3 regions of the Paenibacillus favisporus genome follow, and region 3 is predicted to be linked to each of the others. Evidence: riboswitches for the same ligand, from Rfam matches in the RefSeq annotation. Region 3 holds a riboswitch; each other region holds the start of a gene.
The links. Region 3 has a riboswitch for cyclic di-AMP ahead of ABID47_RS33395 (C40 family peptidase). Riboswitches for the same ligand answer to the same signal wherever they lie in the genome.
Positions count from the first base shown of each region.

Region 1 (6,112 bases), on a different contig from region 3:
CGGCAATCGGCCCAATTTTGACCCTTGGGAGTTTATATGTATCTTTCCTGGATCACATTATAATGGTGGATTTCATGTCCGGTCAGAATATACGCCCAAGCGGCGGCGGTGGATTCATAACCGTTCACGACACCTCTGCGGGTCCAGGCCTCGTCCGGAATGCTCCGCAGCAGCGTCAGCGTGGAGCGGCGAACGGCGGCGAAATCCTCGAGAAGCTCGGCGATGGAGAAACGGTCGAAGGCTGCGCCTTCCATCAGCACTTCCTCGTCATAGCCGGTCAAAGGCGTGGTGTCCCCCCTGGCGATGCGGAGCAGCCTGTAGCACATGATGCGCTCATTATCCGTAATATGGCCGAGCACCTCTTTCAAGCTCCATTTGCCTGGCGCATAGCGGTAATTCCCCTTTTCTTCCGTCAGTGCAGAATAAAACGCGGTCGTCCGGTTCAGAGACCCGTTCAGAATCTCCTCGAGGTTCCCCTCAGGTACGAGGGAGACATACTTGGCGAAACCTTCGTTGTAGTCTTCCTTCGTCGGGCGCAGAATCATCGGTATCCATCCTTTCGTTTTGTAAAATGTTCAAGCAATGGGCGTGCCGTTGCCGACAGGCACATCAGGGGCCAGCAGCACCACATCGCCCTCTTCCGGAACTCCGCCGAGAACGAGCACTTCCGATTCATATCCGGCAATCCGCCGCACGGGAAAATTAACGACGGCGGCCACCTGGCGGCCGACCAGCTGCTCCGGGGTATACCTTCTCGTAATCTGGGCCGAGGAACGTTTGACTCCAAGCTCCCCGAAATCAATGCTCAGCTTGATCGCCGGCTTGCGCGCCTCCGGAAAAGGCTCCGCCTTGACCACCGTTCCGATGCGGATGTCCAGCTTCATCAAATCTTCGATGGTTGCCACAACTTTTCCTCCTTCTTATGCCATGATTGTATCTCTCCATTATATCCCTGCCTGTCAATGGCACAAGCACTTTCACCAACCTAAAAAAAAGGCTGCACACCGCAGCCCAGATTCCCATAACGTATTTTATCGATATAGCCGCAACTAACAAATTAGCCATATGCCTAACTTTCAAGTGTGCCTTTTCATTGATTGCAAAAATCAATCGTTCATCCTCAAATACGACATTTAATGACGTATTACTTTAGTATGATGAAATAAATAACTGCGAAGGAGTAGATGAACTTGAAGAGACTCGCTGGGAAAATCGCTCTCGTAACCGGAGGAAGCCGGGGAGCAGGACGTGGGATTGCCGTTGAGCTTGGGAAAGCCGGAGCAGTAGTTTATGTATCCGGAAGAAGTTTACGAGGTACGACTACACACGGTTTTCCAGGCAGTATCGATGAAACTGTGGAGGAGATTCGAAGTCATGGCGGAGAGGCGTACGCATGTCGTTGCGATCATACCCGTGATGAGGATACACAAGCTTTGATCGAGAGAATCCGACAGGAACAAGGACGGCTTCATATCCTAGTGAATAACGTCTGGGGACTGCATGACTTGGAAGTGAATTTACAATCCAAACCATTCTGGGAATATCCGCTGAACATGTGGGATGCTATGTTTCAGAATGGAGTACGCCCACAAATAGCGACAAACCATTATGCGATCCCGCTTATGCAAGAAGCTGATTCTGGATTGATCGTACATACCACATTTCAGGATCAGGATAAGTATTTAGGAACTTTCTATTATGACCTCGCCAAGAATACCATTAACCGCTCAGTGCTCGGATTAGCTCAGGATCTCAAAAGCACTGAAATAACCGTGGTAGCGGTCTCCCCTGGCTGGATGAGAACAGAACTGGTATTAAGGAACTTCGGTACAGATGAAGCTCATTGGAAGGAGGTTGAGGCTTTGAAACACACGGAGTCGCCGTATTACGTAGGGCGAGCGGTGTCAGCCCTAGCTGGGGATGATGAAGTGAAACTGAAAAACGGACTGGTACTACAGGTTGGTGATCTTGCCCAGGAGTACGGATTCACCGATATTGATGGACGGTTCATCCCTCCCTTTTTAATATAATCAGTTAATCAGTCTCATTGAAAAAACGAACTCGCTAGAGCTGAGTTAACCGCCTTCTTATCGGGCGGTTAACTTGCTACCTAATACAGCGAGTAGATCGTTTGGTTAGGGCCAGTGTGACTCAAGATGCGATTTTCTTTCCAGGAGGCAAATCCCATGACCGCGGGCTATCCTCCATAGGCTTCCCGGGTCCGGTAAATATGCTGGTCCATCAAAAAGTCCAGCAGCATGCGGTTGAATGCATGGGGCTGGCATAAATGGGTCGGGTACATCGCATCCTCGATCGTCGCCAGCTGCACATGCCGGAACAGGGTGGCCGCCCGCTGCATTTGCTTGACGAACCACTCGCTTTGGCTGCCTGCGACGCACAGTACAGGCATCGGCAGCCGTGCCAAATTGGCGGGCATCTCCATACGCAGCAGCTCCATGCGCTGCTTGATCGACTCTGTCGGCCGCTTGTGGTACAGCTCCTTGCGCAGGATGCTGTAGACCGGTCTCCACCGGTTATACGTCACCCGCAGCGACCGGAGGAAAAACTCCGCAGGCAAATAATAAGACAGCCAACTGCACGCCTCGCAAATATTCAGCAAATGGTTCTTTTTCCCGAAGCATCCCGCGAAGTAGCTGTCTACGAGTACCAGAGCGCTGACCCGGTCCGGATGAAGGGCGGCAAACGTCTGGGCGAGCACGCTTCCGCTGGAACAGCCGACAAGCGTCGCCTGCGAAATATGCAGCTTATTGAGCAGCTCGCACAGATCGCTGCACTGGGTTTCCATAATGTGCCCGACCTCCACGTCAAGCTTCCCCGAATTGCCGTAACCGCGGAGGTCCAGCACGATTACCTTCGCCCGCTTGCTGAAATATTCGACTTGGGGCTCAAACATATGATGGGACGACAAATGCCCGTGAATGAACACGATGGGCGTGCCGCTGCCGTGAATTTCATAATATAACGTGGTTCCGTTTACTTGTATCTGGGGCACTTCATGTTCTCCTCTCTCCCAAATAACCTGTTTTCTCTGTTTGTACAAAATCGCGGGCGCCGCCCGCTTGGGAATCCATGCTTCTCCTTTTTTAAACAACAAAAAAGAAGCACCGGAAAGAGGACACTCTTCCATGCTTCCAAATCCAAGGCTGAATAAGCCTTGCCATCTGCATGAATAACAGCTGCCTCTCTTAATACGCTTGCGTGGTTAGCTGACGGATTCGGGCCAAAGAGTAGCCCTACTCATCACTTTCGAGATTCACCCCATATGGCCGCAGCGAATGCTGCAGACACGACCGGTTCCCCCGCTTTCCGCCCTCCGGCGGAAATTCAGCGAATAGACATATTCCATGTACACGTTTCATCCTTCAAAATGAGCGCACAGAAAAACACAGAGCAGATACCCTGTGTTGATGCGTCAAATCACAGTTTCCTCCGCTCTCAACTACGCTTACGAGGTTAGCTGACGGATTCGGGCCGTGAGAGTAGCCCTACGAAAACAGGCGTTATCCTGCCTCCGATTCACCCCTGCAAGCCGCAAGCCCCAGCATAAAGCTCCGTGGGACGAGGACTGCGATTGGTTCCCCCGCTTTTCATCGGAAAATTCAGCGTTCATCAAGTCGCAAATCTTACTCTATTGGATGATGAAATGAATATACGCCTGGGACGGCGAACTGTAAAGCAGGGAAACGATACGATTCCCTGCTTTATTTGGGGATCTGATGGGAAAACGGGTCCTAATCCGTAGGAATCATTGTTTTACGGCCTTTCCTACCGCTTTCCTTAGCTTTGCTGGATAACTGAAGGCGGGAAACCATTCAAATGGCTGAACCCGCCCATTGGATCGGAAAATAATGCCGGAATAGGGCTGAAGCCGCTAGGATGAAAAAAAGGGGCTTTTTGCCGGAATTTTGGACATTGCGCTGGAAAGATGCTGGTTTTGATCCGAAAAATCCGCCTCGTCTTCTTGCCAAAGATATCCCTTGGACGTATGATGCGGATAGTTTACCAATCGGACACATGTATGGAACCCTACTGGCCGTCACGATCCGGAACAAGACGGCAGGGAGTATCCATGAAATCACGATCAAGGAGGATGTCACGATGAACCGGGCTTTGATCTCTACCATCGAACTGTTTGAAATCGATCTTCCAAGGTACCAGCACCACAACCTGGGCTGGCTGGAAAACTGCCGGATCGGCATTATGAAGCTGCCTTACTCGGGAGAGGAAGGGCTTGCCGAGGGCCTGCTGTGCTCAGGCAAGCAAACTTTCGACCTGGTACAGTGGGGCTGCTGCCTGCGTTATATTTGCGGCCTGACGCTGGAAGAGGCCATCACCGCGACGGCCATGCACATTCTGAAGCAGCCGGACCACAATCAATACCCGCTCGCGCTGATGGCGCTGCTTGATGTCAGATCACGCCTGGAGCAGCATACCGCGCGCACAGCAGCCGAACACATGGGAAGATCCCTTGATGCCGGCCTTCTCGAGCTGAACCTTACGGCTTACGCCGAAGGAGCCGCAGCATCGCTGCGCATCGGGGGAGGAACGTCGCTTGCGACCTCCGGCCTGACGGCTGACCTTGATACGGAAGTCCGGGCGAACGCTCCCGTCAACCGCCTCCCGCTGCTCGGCCCGGAGTTCCCGACGGATACCCGCGCCTTGATCCGCCGCTCCTCGGCATATCTGTCCCTGTTCGGCGCCAGCACAAAGAACCGCCACCCCGGATAATCCCCGAGTGGCGGTTTTTTTGTGCTGCCTGCGCGGGCGGCTACAGCGCCTGCTCCTCGCTGCGAAGCTGCACCAGCGCTTTTCGCTGCCAGGCTTTGCTCCTCCAGCGGACCCAGAGCAGGATGCCCCGCAGCCATTCGTCGGCAATAAACGCCGCCCAGATGCCGTACAGGCCGTATCCCCAATGGATGCCGAGCAGATAAGTCAGCGGCACGCTGAAGAGCCAGGTCACCGTGATGGACACGATCATGGCGGACCGGGCGTCGCCGGCGGCCTGCAGCGACCGTTCCAGGATGACGTTGAAATTGCGCCCCGGCTCCAGCAGAAAGCTCAGCAGCAGCAAGGCCGCTCCCATCGCGATAATGTCCGGGTCGGTCGTGAACAGCTTCATCAGCGGCTGCCGGAACAGCGTCAGCACGGCGACGGCCGCCAGCGTGATCAGCTCGCTGCGGATCAGATTCCGGATCACCTGCTTGTAAGCCTCTTCCCTCTGGCCTGCGCCGACCAGCTGCCCGACGATGATCTGCCCGCCCCGGCCCAGCGAGACGGCCAGAATCATGACGAAGAACATGATGTTCTGCGTGTAAATTTTCGTTGCCAGCACGCTGGCCCCAAGCGACGAAATAAAGGCCGTGGTCACAAACTGGTTGGCGGAGTACGACAAGGACACGGCCGAGGACGGCACCCCGACGCGAAGTACCTTCCCGATATGCTCACGGCTCCACACGAACAGGTCGTTCCAGCGGATGTAGACGCCCGCCGCCTTGCGGAGCAGCACCAGATTGACGGCCAGACCGACGCACTGGGCAAAGGCGGTAGATATCGCCACACCGACGACGCCCAGCTTAGGAAAGCCTCCAGGGCCGTAAATAAACAGGTAATTGCCGAAAATATTCAGCACGTTCATGCCGATCGTGACGACCATCGTCTGCCGGGTTAATCCGTGAGACTGGATCATGGCTGTGACGGCGGTCAACAGGGCCTGAATGACCAGGGCGCCCCCGGCGACGAGCAAATACTTCTCCGCCTGCCCGAACAGCGAAGGATCGAGGTCGAATATCCGCAGCAGCGGCCCGCTGAGCATCATGACGATGACGCTCACGACCAGGCCGAACAGGAAGTTCAGCGCCAGCGAGGACCCGGCCAGCCGGCCGATCTCATGCTGCCTGCGGGCACCCAAATACTGCGAGATGACAACCGCGGAGCCGAGCGCCACGAAATTGAACATCAGCACGGCAAACATGATGATCTGGTTCGCGACGCCGACCGCAGCAACCGCGCCGTCGGACACCTTGCTCAGCATGAACGTGTCCGATGTCCTGAGAAACATTTGAAGGGCCGATTCCACAAATATCGGCCACGT
Region 1 covers NZ_JBEPLV010000002.1:412,887-418,998, reverse strand. Annotated here, with positions in the region: gene ABID47_RS09995 (DinB family protein) at 33-545, opposite strand; gene csaA (chaperone CsaA) at 576-905, opposite strand; gene ABID47_RS09985 (SDR family NAD(P)-dependent oxidoreductase) at 1,185-2,030, shown strand; gene ABID47_RS09980 (alpha/beta fold hydrolase) at 2,198-3,013, opposite strand; cyclic di-AMP (ydaO/yuaA leader) riboswitch at 3,197-3,361, opposite strand; cyclic di-AMP (ydaO/yuaA leader) riboswitch at 3,449-3,636, opposite strand; gene ABID47_RS09975 (hypothetical protein) at 3,898-4,749, shown strand; gene ABID47_RS09970 (MATE family efflux transporter) at 4,790-6,112, opposite strand, start outside.
Region 1: another riboswitch for cyclic di-AMP. It lies ahead of ABID47_RS09980 (alpha/beta fold hydrolase); the one in region 3 lies ahead of ABID47_RS33395 (C40 family peptidase).

Region 2 (6,112 bases), on a different contig from region 3:
GGAAACTGGTTGATATGAAACCAATCGGCATATTTGGACTTTTCCCCATGCTTGAGGACGTCCTGGAACGGTGGAAACTGTTCGCTGCAGTGGTTGAACACGGCATCGAGCATGACGCGGATCCCTTTGCTGTGACAGGCTTCCACGACCTGCTTGAGCAGCTCGTTATCCCCAAAATGCGGATCAACCTGCTTATAATCGACGATGTCGTATTTATGGTTCGACGGCGACGTGAACAAAGGTGTGAAATATATCGCATTGATGCCCAGATCGAGTAGGTCGTCCAGATGATCCAGGACGCCCTGCAGGTCGCCGCCGAAGAAATTGTCCGTTGTCGGCTGTCCTCCCCAAGGCTGTGTCCCTTTCGGATCATTGCTTGGATCCCCGTTCGCAAAACGTTCGGGCATAATTTGGTAAAAAATAGCATCCTTTGCCCAATCCGGCACCTTAAACACGTCGATCTCATGTATGTAAGAAAATTCGTAATAGCCGCCCGTCGGCGCCGGACAATTTCGGTACAGCCCGTTGTCGAGCATGTAAATCGTTTCCTTGCCGGAAGTGATCCGGAACGCATAGCTAAGACGCTTGTATTTAGGCAGCACAGCAGCTTCCCAATAATCGAACATATCGTCGGTCGCGGCTTTTTCCATCGTAATTTCAAAATAGGTCGAATCCCAGTCGTATTTGTCTCCGGTCATCGCCACCACCGTATCCACGTCGTTTCGTTTGGTGCGGACACGCAGATGTATCGTCTTCGGATCGTATGCATAGGCCCATTTGTCCCGGGGGACATGGTATAAAGCTTCCAGCAGCATGACTACACCTCCACTAAATATCTAGCTATTTAATACCTCATTCCCGGAATGATGAACCATGGCTGCCGCCTTCATCTGACGTTTCGGTGAACTTTTTGCGTAGGAGTCCCCATTGCGTGTAATTACATAATAAGAAGAAGCTTTTCTTTCAAAGGGTGCAGGTTTTTGAAGGGATTTATGCATCGATATTAAGAAGGAGACGGGCTTTGAAATGGTAAATACATATTTATTCCGAAAAAGAGGGGGAGGTGACTAAAAGAAACAATAGAACTAGGAATAAATGGAATTAAAAAACTGTAATCCGCATTATTCTGGCTATTTTGAAATGTATTGACCACTGTATGAAAATGTCATTGCATAATCATGCATTTTTATTGTATGATTAGAACCGTGGTTTTTCGGGCTGGGCCGGATACGGATCATGCCTTTGAACAACAATAAGAATCATTGAAACGGACAGGAGAGATAGATATGAAAAGATGGGGTATTCTAACGGCATGCATTCTGCTGGCAGGCTCCCTGCTTGCCGGATGCGGAAGCAAACCTTCGACTGAGGGCGGCACGGCAGCGGGCGAACAGCCGGCCAGCGGCAAGACGATCGTGCTTGGAACAAGCGCGGACTTCCCGCCGTACGAATTTCATAAAATGGTGAACGGCAAGGACCAAATCGTCGGCTTCGATATCGAAATCGCCAAGGAAATCGCCAAAGACATGGGGGCGCAGCTTGAAGTCAAGGACATGAGCTTTGATGCGCTTCTCGGCGAGCTGTCCACCGGCCGCGTAGATTTTGTCATTTCGGGCCTTACACCAAACGAAGAACGAAAGAAACAAATCGATTTCTCGAACAACTACTATAAGGCGGAGCAGGCCGTTGTCGTCAGAGAGGCTGACAAAGACAAATACAGCACGATGAAAGCTCTGGAAGGAGCTTCGCTCGGCATTCAGAAGGGTTCCATCCAGGAGGACATCGCCAAGACGATTCCGGGGGCGAAGATCACCGGTCTGGGCAAAATTTCCGACATCGTGCTGCAGCTGAACTCGAGCCGCGTGGATGCCTCCATCATGGAGAAGCCGGTTGCCGAGGCATACATCAAGAACGTCAAAGGTCTGGTAATTGCGGATGCGGTTCCTGATTATAAGGAAGACGGCTACGCGATCGGGATCAAAAAAGGCAACACCGAGCTCGTGAACCAAATCAACAAAACGCTGGACCGTCTGAATTCCGAAAACAAGATTGAGCAGTACGTTGCCGAAGCGAGCGATTTGGCTGCACAGAAATAGAGGTTAAGCTGTCTGTTCTCATTTTATACATCGGATAAAATAGCGAAGCGAATTCGCTATTTTTTCTGTTCAATGATGGGTACCTTGTTTCAAAAATGTCCCGATCTGTTGTATACAGGGAAAGGATGGGACAGGCAGGTATGATGACAAAGGAGGTTCTTGGGTCTTTATGAATATATTCTCCGTTTTTTGGGAATACCGGACGTATTTTGCGACAGGTATCCAGTATACACTGCTCCTGGCGGCCATCGGCGTCATCTGCGGCTTCGTGCTGGGCATTATTATATCCTTGCTGCGGATGTCCCGCTTGTGGCTGCCGAAGCTGATCGGTTCGGTATGGGTGGAAGTTCTCCGCGGTACCCCGATGGTTGTTCAGCTGTTTATTATTCACTACGGTCTCGTGGCCTTCGGGGTCAAATTTACGCCAATCGAGTCCGGTGCAATTACGTTGTCCATTAACAGCTCCGCGTACCTTGCGGAAGTGTTCCGTGCCGGAATCCAGGGGGTGGACCGGGGCCAGTCGGAAGCGGCCCGTTCCCTCGGAATGACGCGCAGTATGACGATGCGGTACATCGTGCTGCCCCAAGCTGTAAAAAGCGTGCTGCCGGCCATCGGCAATGAGTTTATTACGATTATCAAGGAATCATCCATCGTATCGTTTATCGGCGTCACCGACTTGATGTACCAGTCGGGGGCTATCCAAGGAATTACGTATGATTACCTCAGTCCGCTGCTGGTCATTGCAGCCATCTACTTCATTATGACGTTTACCTTGTCCAAGCTGCTGGGGGCATTTGAAAGGAGGCTGAATACCGATGATCAGCGTTAAAGATTTGCGCAAATCGTTCGGCAAGCTGGAGATTCTGAAAGGGATCGACATCGACATCGCCAAAGGCGAGGTCGTCGTCGTGATCGGCCCCAGCGGCTCGGGAAAAAGTACCTTTCTCCGCTGTTTGAATCTGCTCGAAACCCCGACAGGGGGACAGATCACGTTTGAAGGCGAGCCGATTACGGACAAACGCCATAACATCAATGCCACACGCGAAAAAATGGGCATGGTGTTCCAGCATTTTAACCTGTTCCCGCATAAATCGGTGCTGCAGAACCTCATGCTGGCGCCGGTTAAGGTGAAAAAGCAGCCGCCGGCCGAGGCGGAACGGATTGCCCTTGACCTGCTGCGCACGGTCGGATTATCCGACAAGAAGGATGCGTATCCGTCCCAGCTGTCAGGCGGACAGAAGCAGCGGATCGCCATCGCACGGGCGCTGGCCATGCAGCCCCACGTCATGCTCTTTGACGAGCCGACTTCGGCGCTGGACCCGGAAATGGTCGGCGAAGTGCTGGAGGTCATGAAGAAGCTCGCGGAGGGCGGCATGACGATGGTAATCGTAACGCATGAAATGGGGTTTGCCCGGGAAGTCGGCGACCGGATCGTCTTTATGGACGGCGGACAAATCGTCGAGCAGGGGACGCCTGCAGAAGTGTTCGGTAACCCGCAAAACAGCCGTACGAAAGATTTTCTAAGCAAGGTCCTTTGACCAAGAGCCTGAATCTACAAATGATAAAGCCCTGGACGAGAATATTACTCATCCAGGGCTTTTTTTGTACCTTTTTATGAATAAATCGTTAAAATGAATGAAGATGTTGTAACTTTTTTGAAAGGAATTGAGCCGTTTCTCCCTTGCTTAAGTCAGCTAACAACTCTAAATAAAGCCTGATCATTCAAGGGTTTTGGATTGGTAACATTTTCATGCGCACAGGTTACAAAATTGTGATATATTTGTTGAGCCGAAACTTTTAAGGTAAAGTGCGGGGGATGTAATTTGTGTACATAGTACGCTTGGGGTGAATCGCACCAACAGGGCGTAGGGTTGTCTCCTCAATCCGAATCCGACAGCTAACTTCGCAGGCATCACGACTTAAGGAGGAACCATGAAAAGATTTAAAGGAATCAAGACACTTGCAGCCATCATCGGCATTTCTCTGGCGGTACAGACGGTACCCACGTTTGCGGACTCGGTCCATGTAGCGAAGGATGGAGACACCTTCTATACACTATCTAAACAATATGGCGTTAATTTGAATCAACTGATGAATGCAAATCCGAATGTACAAGCAACCAATATTTATCCGGGCCTGAAATTAAACGTTCCCGGAGCAAGCACAGCCAAGGCATTTGCCGCAGAGGACAGCGGCTCCATCATCACGGCCGCTTCCCTGAACGTCAACGGCGATGACAAAGTCGTGGAAGCATGGGGTAAAACCTTCGATTACTCCAAAACGCTGGACGTCCGAGCTACGGCATATTCTTCCTCAGCTAGCGAAAACGGCAAGTGGGGCGCAGTGGATTACTTCGGCAACCCGCTGAAGCTGGGTACGATCGCGGTTGACCCGTCCGTTATTCCATTGGGAACGAAAGTGCTCGTTACCGGTCACAGCTTCCCGGGCCTTCCGAAGAAAGCCTTCGTAGCGACAGCTAAGGATACCGGGAGCGCGATTAAGGGGAAACGCATCGACATTTTCGTACCGGGCAGCCCGGAAAGCGTCAGTGCCTTCGGATTCCAGGACGTTGAGCTGTACTTCATTAAATAGTTCAAGCTATTCATAACAACACGGAAAAACCGGCTTTTGTACGAAAGCCGGTTTTTTTGTACGCTCAGCGCGTTACTTGTCTTTTGGAACGTGAAGTAACCTCGGCAGCGTGACGAATGAATAGCCTTTATTTTTCAAGGTCCGAATAATGTCCGGAAGGGCATCGATCGTACCGCTGAGATTGGACGTGGTTCCGCCTCCCGCATGCTGAAGAATGATCGAGCCTTGCCCAACGGTGGACAGCACGTTGCGCTTGACCGCTTCCTTGCCGATTCCTTTCCAATCCAGCGAATCGACGTTCCAGTTTACGATTTTGTAGCCCTGCTGCTTGGCCCAGCGCAGTTGGCGTTCCGTGATGTCTCCATAAGGCGGCCTGATCAGCTTGGGCTTATAGCCGACGATGCCGTAAAGCGTGTTCTCCGTCCGCTTAATCTCGGCTACATATTCGTCCATCTCCAATTTGTGAAACACGGGATGATTATAGGAGTGGTTTCCGATCACATGTCCTTCACGGACGATGCGCTCGACCAGCTCGGGATGCTTCTTCGCCCGGCTGCCCATCACAAAAAAGGTGGCTTTAATATGATGGGCTTTGAGCACATCCAGGATCTGAGGAGTAAACCTGGGATCCGGCACGTCATCAAAGGTTAGGGCCACCTCTTTGACGCGCGGACCGTGAATTTTGAACGTTTCGGGATATTTTTTGATCAGCTGGCCGAGCGTGAGAATCTGCTGTTCCTTCCGCTTTTCTTTCGCCTCCCGGCTGCTGGTTTCCCGTGCAGGTTCGGAACCTGACGGATGTTCCGGGGGTTCACCGCCTTGAGCGGCGGCGGCCGGCCACCCGGACTGCCAAGGACAGATCAACATCAAGATCAGCATCAAGATCAGCAGGGAAGACAGCAATGTGCATAACAGCTTCTTTTTCATCCGTCTCGACTCCTTTCCACCGCGGACAAACAGCGAAAACATGATTATCCTTGTTATGTCCATAAGTTGATGCAATTATGTTGCTTTAAATCAGATGCTGGGCCACATTTTCATATCGTTCGGCAAAGCGTGTATAATAGAACTGATGGATTACGGTCGCTGCACATTGGCCGTAACCGCGAGGTATGGACAATGAGCGGCGGCGCTGCAATCATATAACCGTGTTGTCATATAGGCTTAATCACATACAACATAAAGGAGACACGAAGCAATGGCAGATCTATTTACACCTTATGTACTTAAAGGATTATCTCTGAAAAACCGGATTGTTATGCCTCCGATGTGCCAATATTCGGTACAGGCTGAGGACGGGATCCCTAACAATTGGCATTATGTCCATTATGTATCCCGCGCAGTCGGCGGAGCCGGATTGATTATCGTAGAGATGACGGGGGTTCACCCGGATGGACGGATTACGAACCGGGATACGGGAATAT
Region 2 covers NZ_JBEPLV010000001.1:934,109-940,220, forward strand. Annotated here, with positions in the region: gene ABID47_RS04480 (alpha-glycosidase) at 1-815, opposite strand, end outside; gene ABID47_RS04485 (transporter substrate-binding domain-containing protein) at 1,287-2,096, shown strand; gene ABID47_RS04490 (amino acid ABC transporter permease) at 2,266-2,925, shown strand; gene ABID47_RS04495 (amino acid ABC transporter ATP-binding protein) at 2,912-3,634, shown strand; cyclic di-AMP (ydaO/yuaA leader) riboswitch at 3,873-4,025, shown strand; gene ABID47_RS04500 (3D domain-containing protein) at 4,029-4,688, shown strand; gene ABID47_RS04505 (polysaccharide deacetylase family protein) at 4,761-5,615, opposite strand; gene ABID47_RS04510 (NADH:flavin oxidoreductase/NADH oxidase) at 5,887-6,112, shown strand, end outside.
Region 2: another riboswitch for cyclic di-AMP. It lies ahead of ABID47_RS04500 (3D domain-containing protein); the one in region 3 lies ahead of ABID47_RS33395 (C40 family peptidase).

Region 3 (6,112 bases):
AGCAGGCTGACGATCGGGGCGCCCTTCAGCACCATGCCGACTAGGACTGCAACCACACCGAGTATCAGGCCAACAATCGTTGAAATTTCCATTGCACACCTCATCCATGAGAAATAGAATTGAATCCTTTCGGAATCGACCGCGTTTACATCCTTGCAACATGGTCGCTTTCACAAAAAACGGTTTATATTATTTATCGACACCATTCTCTTTTTTTTTAAGGGATATTTTCCGGTATAATGAAATGACAAGGTTCATCTGTCCTACAAAATCAAGCCTAAGCAGCATACCCTGCAGGGAATAATCACAGCACAAACGGGTGACGAATGGCCCACTTGATGCCCCGACCCAGGGGCGCATGGAGCAGGGCGTTCACCATTCACAATAATCGCTTATAGATCGTATGAGTAACTAAACTTCGATATGGAGGGAATGGCATGGGTGTTAAGCATGGTCGTGACTATGACGGCATATTGACCGATTTGACGGCAGCTGTCGGGGAAATTCCGGACAGTTATTTATTTTTTGAAATGGCGGAGCAGGATTGGATGCAGCTGGGTATCGAAGAGAAACGTGAGGTGCATGAGGCGCTGGCGGAGGATTTGTTCTATGCGCTGGGAGCCGAACCTGTCATCACTGTTGGAAGCGGTGTCGTGATGTATGACAAGGACCATCACCGGATCAACCTCTTGATCGGCGACGAGGAGCTGACCGTAGTCTCACTGATATAGTCCCTGGGGCCGGATGGATTTTATAAACCCGTCCATGGTAAGATATTATTCGTATGTACTCTCCTTGGAGAAGCATGATTACATTCAGGGATGAATACAATGGGTAAAGGTTTTTCGCCCGAGCATACATTAATGACACATCCTGGTGAACCTCGGGGATGTTAGGTTTCAGGGAGGAACGGAAGAATGGTATATACGCAAGAAGAAGTAGAAACGCATTTGTCTAAGCTGGAAGGCTGGGAGCTTGAAGAGGGCCGCTGGATCGTGCGCAAATACGTTTTCTCCAATTTCATGAAGGGCATTTCCTTTGTGGATGAGGTTGCGGCCATTTCAGAGGCTTTTGGCCACCACCCCTTTATTACGATTGATTATAAAAATGTGACGCTGCGTTTGACTTCATGGGATGAGGGCGGGATTACGTCCCTGGATGTTAAGGAGGCCCACCAATTTAACGAACTGTTCGAAAAAATGCGTTCCGGCGAAAAAAGGTAACGAGAATAATGCAGCAAATAAAAACACGCTTTGCGATGAACGTCCCGTTCTTCCAAAGCGTGTTTCTGTATGCATTACAACCGTTATTTCTTCTCAGCCAACCACTGGGCCACATTGGCGATCTCTTCAGCTTTCAACTTGTCTTTAAAGGATGGCATGCCGCCCTTACCTTTAGTGATAATGGTGTAAATCTCTTCAGCGGACAGTTGGCTTCCGATCTTTTGAAGGTTCGGGCCTACGGCACCCTGAAGCTGATCCCCGTGACAGCTAATGCAGCCTTGGTCTTTAACCACAGCTTCGGCCGCTGCGGCGTCCATCGTGACTTCCGGCATGGTCGGCTTCTCTTCTTCCGCCACCTGCTCTTTGCCTGGAAGCGTAAACATGAGCACAATTGCCATAACCACTGCGATCGTTAATACACCGCTCATGATCCATTTTTGCATCCGTTTTCGTCCTTTCTATGTAAACTGTCATTCTTCATTCCTTCATTATAACGGAACAAGCCATCACATCAAATAGTTTGTGTCAAAAAAGCAAACGAATCCAAACTTGGGGCCACCAAAAATACACAAATTTGTACCATTTTTATGATGATGGAGTTTTCAAGTTAGATCCCTTCATAGACCATACAGTGAAACAGCTGTTCACCTTCTGGGGTCAGCTTGGGGTAGGTATCAGCGATGACAAACCCCGACTTCCCGTAAGCCCGGATGGCCCGCTTATTCCATGTATGCACTTCAAGGTCGATTTCGTCCCCTGGCCGTTTATCACGGGCTGCACCGACCACAGCCTGCATAAAGCTCTTACCCAGCCCCTGGCCGCATAAATCAGGCCGCATGCCAACACCAAGCCGGGTCACGCCTGCCAAGGGAAAGAACTGCGCGAACCCGCACAGGGTATGTTCAGCATCCAGGACGGACACATATTGGCTTTGCCTCACCTCAGGATCACCAAATTCAACGCCAAGCGCCTCCATCTGATCCCACGGCAGCCAGCCGTATAAATCGTATGGAGGTTCGTACACCCAGCCGCAGACGGTCTCAGCATCCTCCCGCGTCATCGGGACGATCATGAAGCTCTCATGTTGGAGGTTCATGTGCAGATCTCCCTTCCAGACCTCCCTGTAGGATTTGAACATTAGAGAAAAAATATTCCGGATTGTCCCAGATATCTGTTTAATTTCGGAATAGAGGGGTAAATGAGGAGTAGCGGGCGGGAATGGAAGGGTTACCCATTTCTGTCCGCAAAAAATCCCGCAAAAGGAGATTTCGGCAAAAATCTCATTCTACGGGATCTCGTACCCTTGCTTTACCTGCATTACTGGACGTCATCTACGTCCTCGGAATCGACGGCGGCGGTTTTGTATTTATCCGTACTCATGATTCGTTTGGCGCCAACGTAGCGGTTGACGTAGTAGCTGTCGCTCAGAGAGCTGATGATCACACCGCGAGAAGTGGAGGCATGTGCGAATTTTCCGTCGCCGACGTAAATTCCGACATGGGATACTCCGGCTCCCGATGTATTAAAGAATACCAGGTCGCCTGCTCTCAGATCACTGCGGGATACGGCCGAACCCATGCTGAACTGGGAACCAGACTGATGGGGCAGATCGATGCCCAATTGATCAAATACGTACATTGTAAATCCCGAGCAGTCAAATCCGTTTGTTGTGGTTCCGCCCGTTCTGTACTTGGTTCCGATCGCACTGTCAATCACTTTATCCATCTTGGAATCCGCGAAAGCGCTTCCTGTGCCGACCGTGAGCACGATGGCGAAACTCATGACTGCTGCTGCAAGCTTCTTCTTCAAGTAAAATACCCCTTCCGGCGCCTGCGAGGTTAGCTTAAGGATTCGGTAGAAGGCCCCCTATGATCCCTCTGAAGCAAGATCAATTCACCCATAACTGGTTCCCCCGCTTTCCTTAGTGTGAGGAAATTCGGCATGAACTTTTTACACTATGTATAATTCCCTGCTACTTCTTATTCGTTCGCAACTTTGTGTCAGGTAAAGATTACAAAGTTGTTACTATCGCTGGGACTATTGTAACAAAGGAATCGGACTTTGGCAATTGTTTCTAACAGAAAAAGAAGATTTGTAGGAAAATTTATAGGAAATGATGTTTATTTGTTGGCCGAGTGGGTAAAAGAAATGACAAGGGTGGAAAAAACAGGAGAAAACCGTGGATTTACTCGTTTAAAAAAATTTTTTGAAATGCTGTTACCTTTTCGGTGGTTCTTACGTCTAATAAGTAACAACAAACCCGCGGGGCGATTTCGGCAAAAATCAGCGGCGCGGGTTGTTCTGGATATGCATTGTTTTCGAGAGATAATCAATTGTAAACCGCAGCTTGGTATTTGGCCGTACTCATGACCCGTTTGGCGCCAACGTAGCGGTTGGCGTAGTAGCTTTGGCTCAGTTTGCTGATGGTAACGCCTTTCGAAGAGGACGCGTGTGCGAATTTTCCGTTGCCGATGTAAATGCCGACATGGGAAACGCCTGCGCCTAGGGTATTAAAGAAAACCAGGTCTCCTGCTCTCAGCTGGCTTTTGGAAACAGCGGTACCTGTTTTATACTGCGCAGCGGATACACGCGGGAGGTTTAACCCCAGCTTTTGGTACACGTAACGGGTAAAACCGGAGCAATCGAAGCCGTTCGTAGTTGTTCCGCCGGTTTTGTAAGAAACGCCGATCGTGTTGTTAACGATGTGATTCAGAGATGAATCCGCAAATACGCTGCCGGTGCCCATGGAGAACGCAAGTGTAAGGCCCAGCGCTGCGGCTGCCAACTTCTTCTTCAAAAAAATAAACCCCTTCCAATGCCTGCGAGGTTAGCTTAAGGATTCGGTAGAAGGTCCCCTATGATCCCTCTGTAGCGAGATCAATTCACCCAAAATTGGATCCCCCGCTTCCTGGTGCCCGGGAATTCGGCTCGTGATGATTGCACCGGAAATGGACATGCTGACAAGTTACCTATAATTCGTTACATACCAATCAAATGAACGGACAAATGATGAAATCAGTTACAGCAAAGTCAAAATCGTTACAGCAAAGATTACAAAGTTGTTACTAAGTTCGTACTCGGATTATTTTAACAGAGGATTTATACTTTGGCAAATGGTTAACAATCATTTTACAACAAAAACCCCGCCTCTTTTCAACAGAAAGAGACGGGGTTCTTCTTTTATCAGCGGATTAAAGTGATGACAAAATTTTAACTATTCCGAAATATTTTTTTTCGTACGGTTCATTTGCTGATGCCACAAATCATATTGGGAGGAGATATTCCATAATTTAAAGATACAGCTGACCATATGATAGCCCTGTTGGATAATCAGGGTGGCAAGCCCTGCCCAGATCAGAGAGACGCTGCTGGTAATGCCATACAAGAGCAGGCTGACCGCGCCCAGCAGAACGGATATGCCGATGACCGGCAGCGCGCTTCGCAGGCAGATCCAGAGCGAGGAGAACATGCTGGTTCCACCGGTTTTGCCAAACTGCATGAACAGAATCATCTGATGGACGATGTAGCAGTACAGAAGCCAGACTGCAATGTACGGGATGCAGTGAAGCAGCTGGGCATGGTTTTGGATCGCGCTGAGCAGAATTGGATACATCTTCGGGATCATCCAGTATAACGGAGCGGCGATAAGCACCCATTCGATCAGGTGAAAAAGAAACACCGTTTTGCCGTGCAGCTTCATGCCCTGGAAGAAAAACAGTCCGCGTTCCCCCTGATGCTCCCGGTGCAGGCCGTAGAAGATGCCCGCGTGGATAAAAGGGGTCAGCAGCATGCGGAGGGCGACCATCCCCAACAGAACCCACAGATAGGTATGCACGGTGCTGCTTTGGGTTAAGCTCATTTGTCCCTCCACATAATAGAGGACTTGGCTGAGTTCAGTCGGCGGGGGATCGGGATACCGCATCAGCAGCGGCACGACCGCCGAATCGATCAGACGGTACAGGAAGTAGCCCCAGAGCAGCTGGTACAGGAACATGATGATCATGACATAAAATTGGTCTTTGACGCTTTTCCAACCGTTAACAATATAGGATTTCACTGCTCTCACCTCACCAGGACAGACTTCCAAGCAGGGTTTCAATCAGCTTGGTAATGCTTACGTTCCAGCGGAGGAGCACTTTACGATCCATGTCCGCCTTCAGGTAGTTGTTCACATGTTTATTTTCCAGCACGATCGTATAGCCGGGATCGATCATGGCCCAGGCCAGCGGGGAGCTGTATGTCAGCTTGAACTGGGTACTGGCGTTCTTTACGTCCCAAACCTTTTTGATCTGATGCCCGTCCGTAAACGTGAACAGTATCGGCACCTGCGGCAGATCGCCGCCCTTTTTGCTGACCTTCACCAAAGAATCGTACCGGGGCTGCGCCGAATCCTTATCCTTGCGCACCGTAATTTCGTCGACCGAAAAATCGGCCATCTGGCTGCCGTATACATATTGATCGAAGAAGGTCTGCCACGACTTGCTGGTTACCTGCTCGACCACCTTTTGAAAATCCGCCGTGGCAGGATGTTGGAAACGGTATTTCTTCGCATAGGTGGACATGATTTTCTTCATGGTCTGGGCGCCGGTCAGCGTCTCCATTTCTTTCAGGACCATCTTGCCGCGGTAATACACGTTCAGTGCATATTGATTCTGCGACGTATATTTCCAGGCGTCCTGGGTCAGCGGCGCAGGCGAAGCGATGAGTGAGGACTGGATCGGCAGATTGGGGATGACGCCGTATTCCTGCTCCATCAGCTTATCCTCAGCGTAGGAGGTGAAGCCTTCGTCCAGCCAGGCCTCCTCGAACTCGTTGCTGGCGATCATGCCGTAGAAGTACTGATGGCCGATTTCATGGATGACGGTCCGCTCGAGGTCATAACCCGGGGA
Region 3 covers NZ_JBEPLV010000013.1:14,389-20,500, forward strand. Annotated here, with positions in the region: gene motA (flagellar motor stator protein MotA) at 1-92, opposite strand, end outside; gene ABID47_RS33370 (hypothetical protein) at 438-731, shown strand; gene ABID47_RS33375 (4a-hydroxytetrahydrobiopterin dehydratase) at 918-1,223, shown strand; gene ABID47_RS33380 (c-type cytochrome) at 1,307-1,666, opposite strand; gene ABID47_RS33385 (GNAT family N-acetyltransferase) at 1,831-2,319, opposite strand; gene ABID47_RS33390 (C40 family peptidase) at 2,541-3,032, opposite strand; cyclic di-AMP (ydaO/yuaA leader) riboswitch at 3,036-3,175, opposite strand; gene ABID47_RS33395 (C40 family peptidase) at 3,553-4,020, opposite strand; cyclic di-AMP (ydaO/yuaA leader) riboswitch at 4,025-4,162, opposite strand; gene ABID47_RS33400 (hypothetical protein) at 4,438-5,280, opposite strand; gene ABID47_RS33405 (M1 family metallopeptidase) at 5,291-6,112, opposite strand, start outside.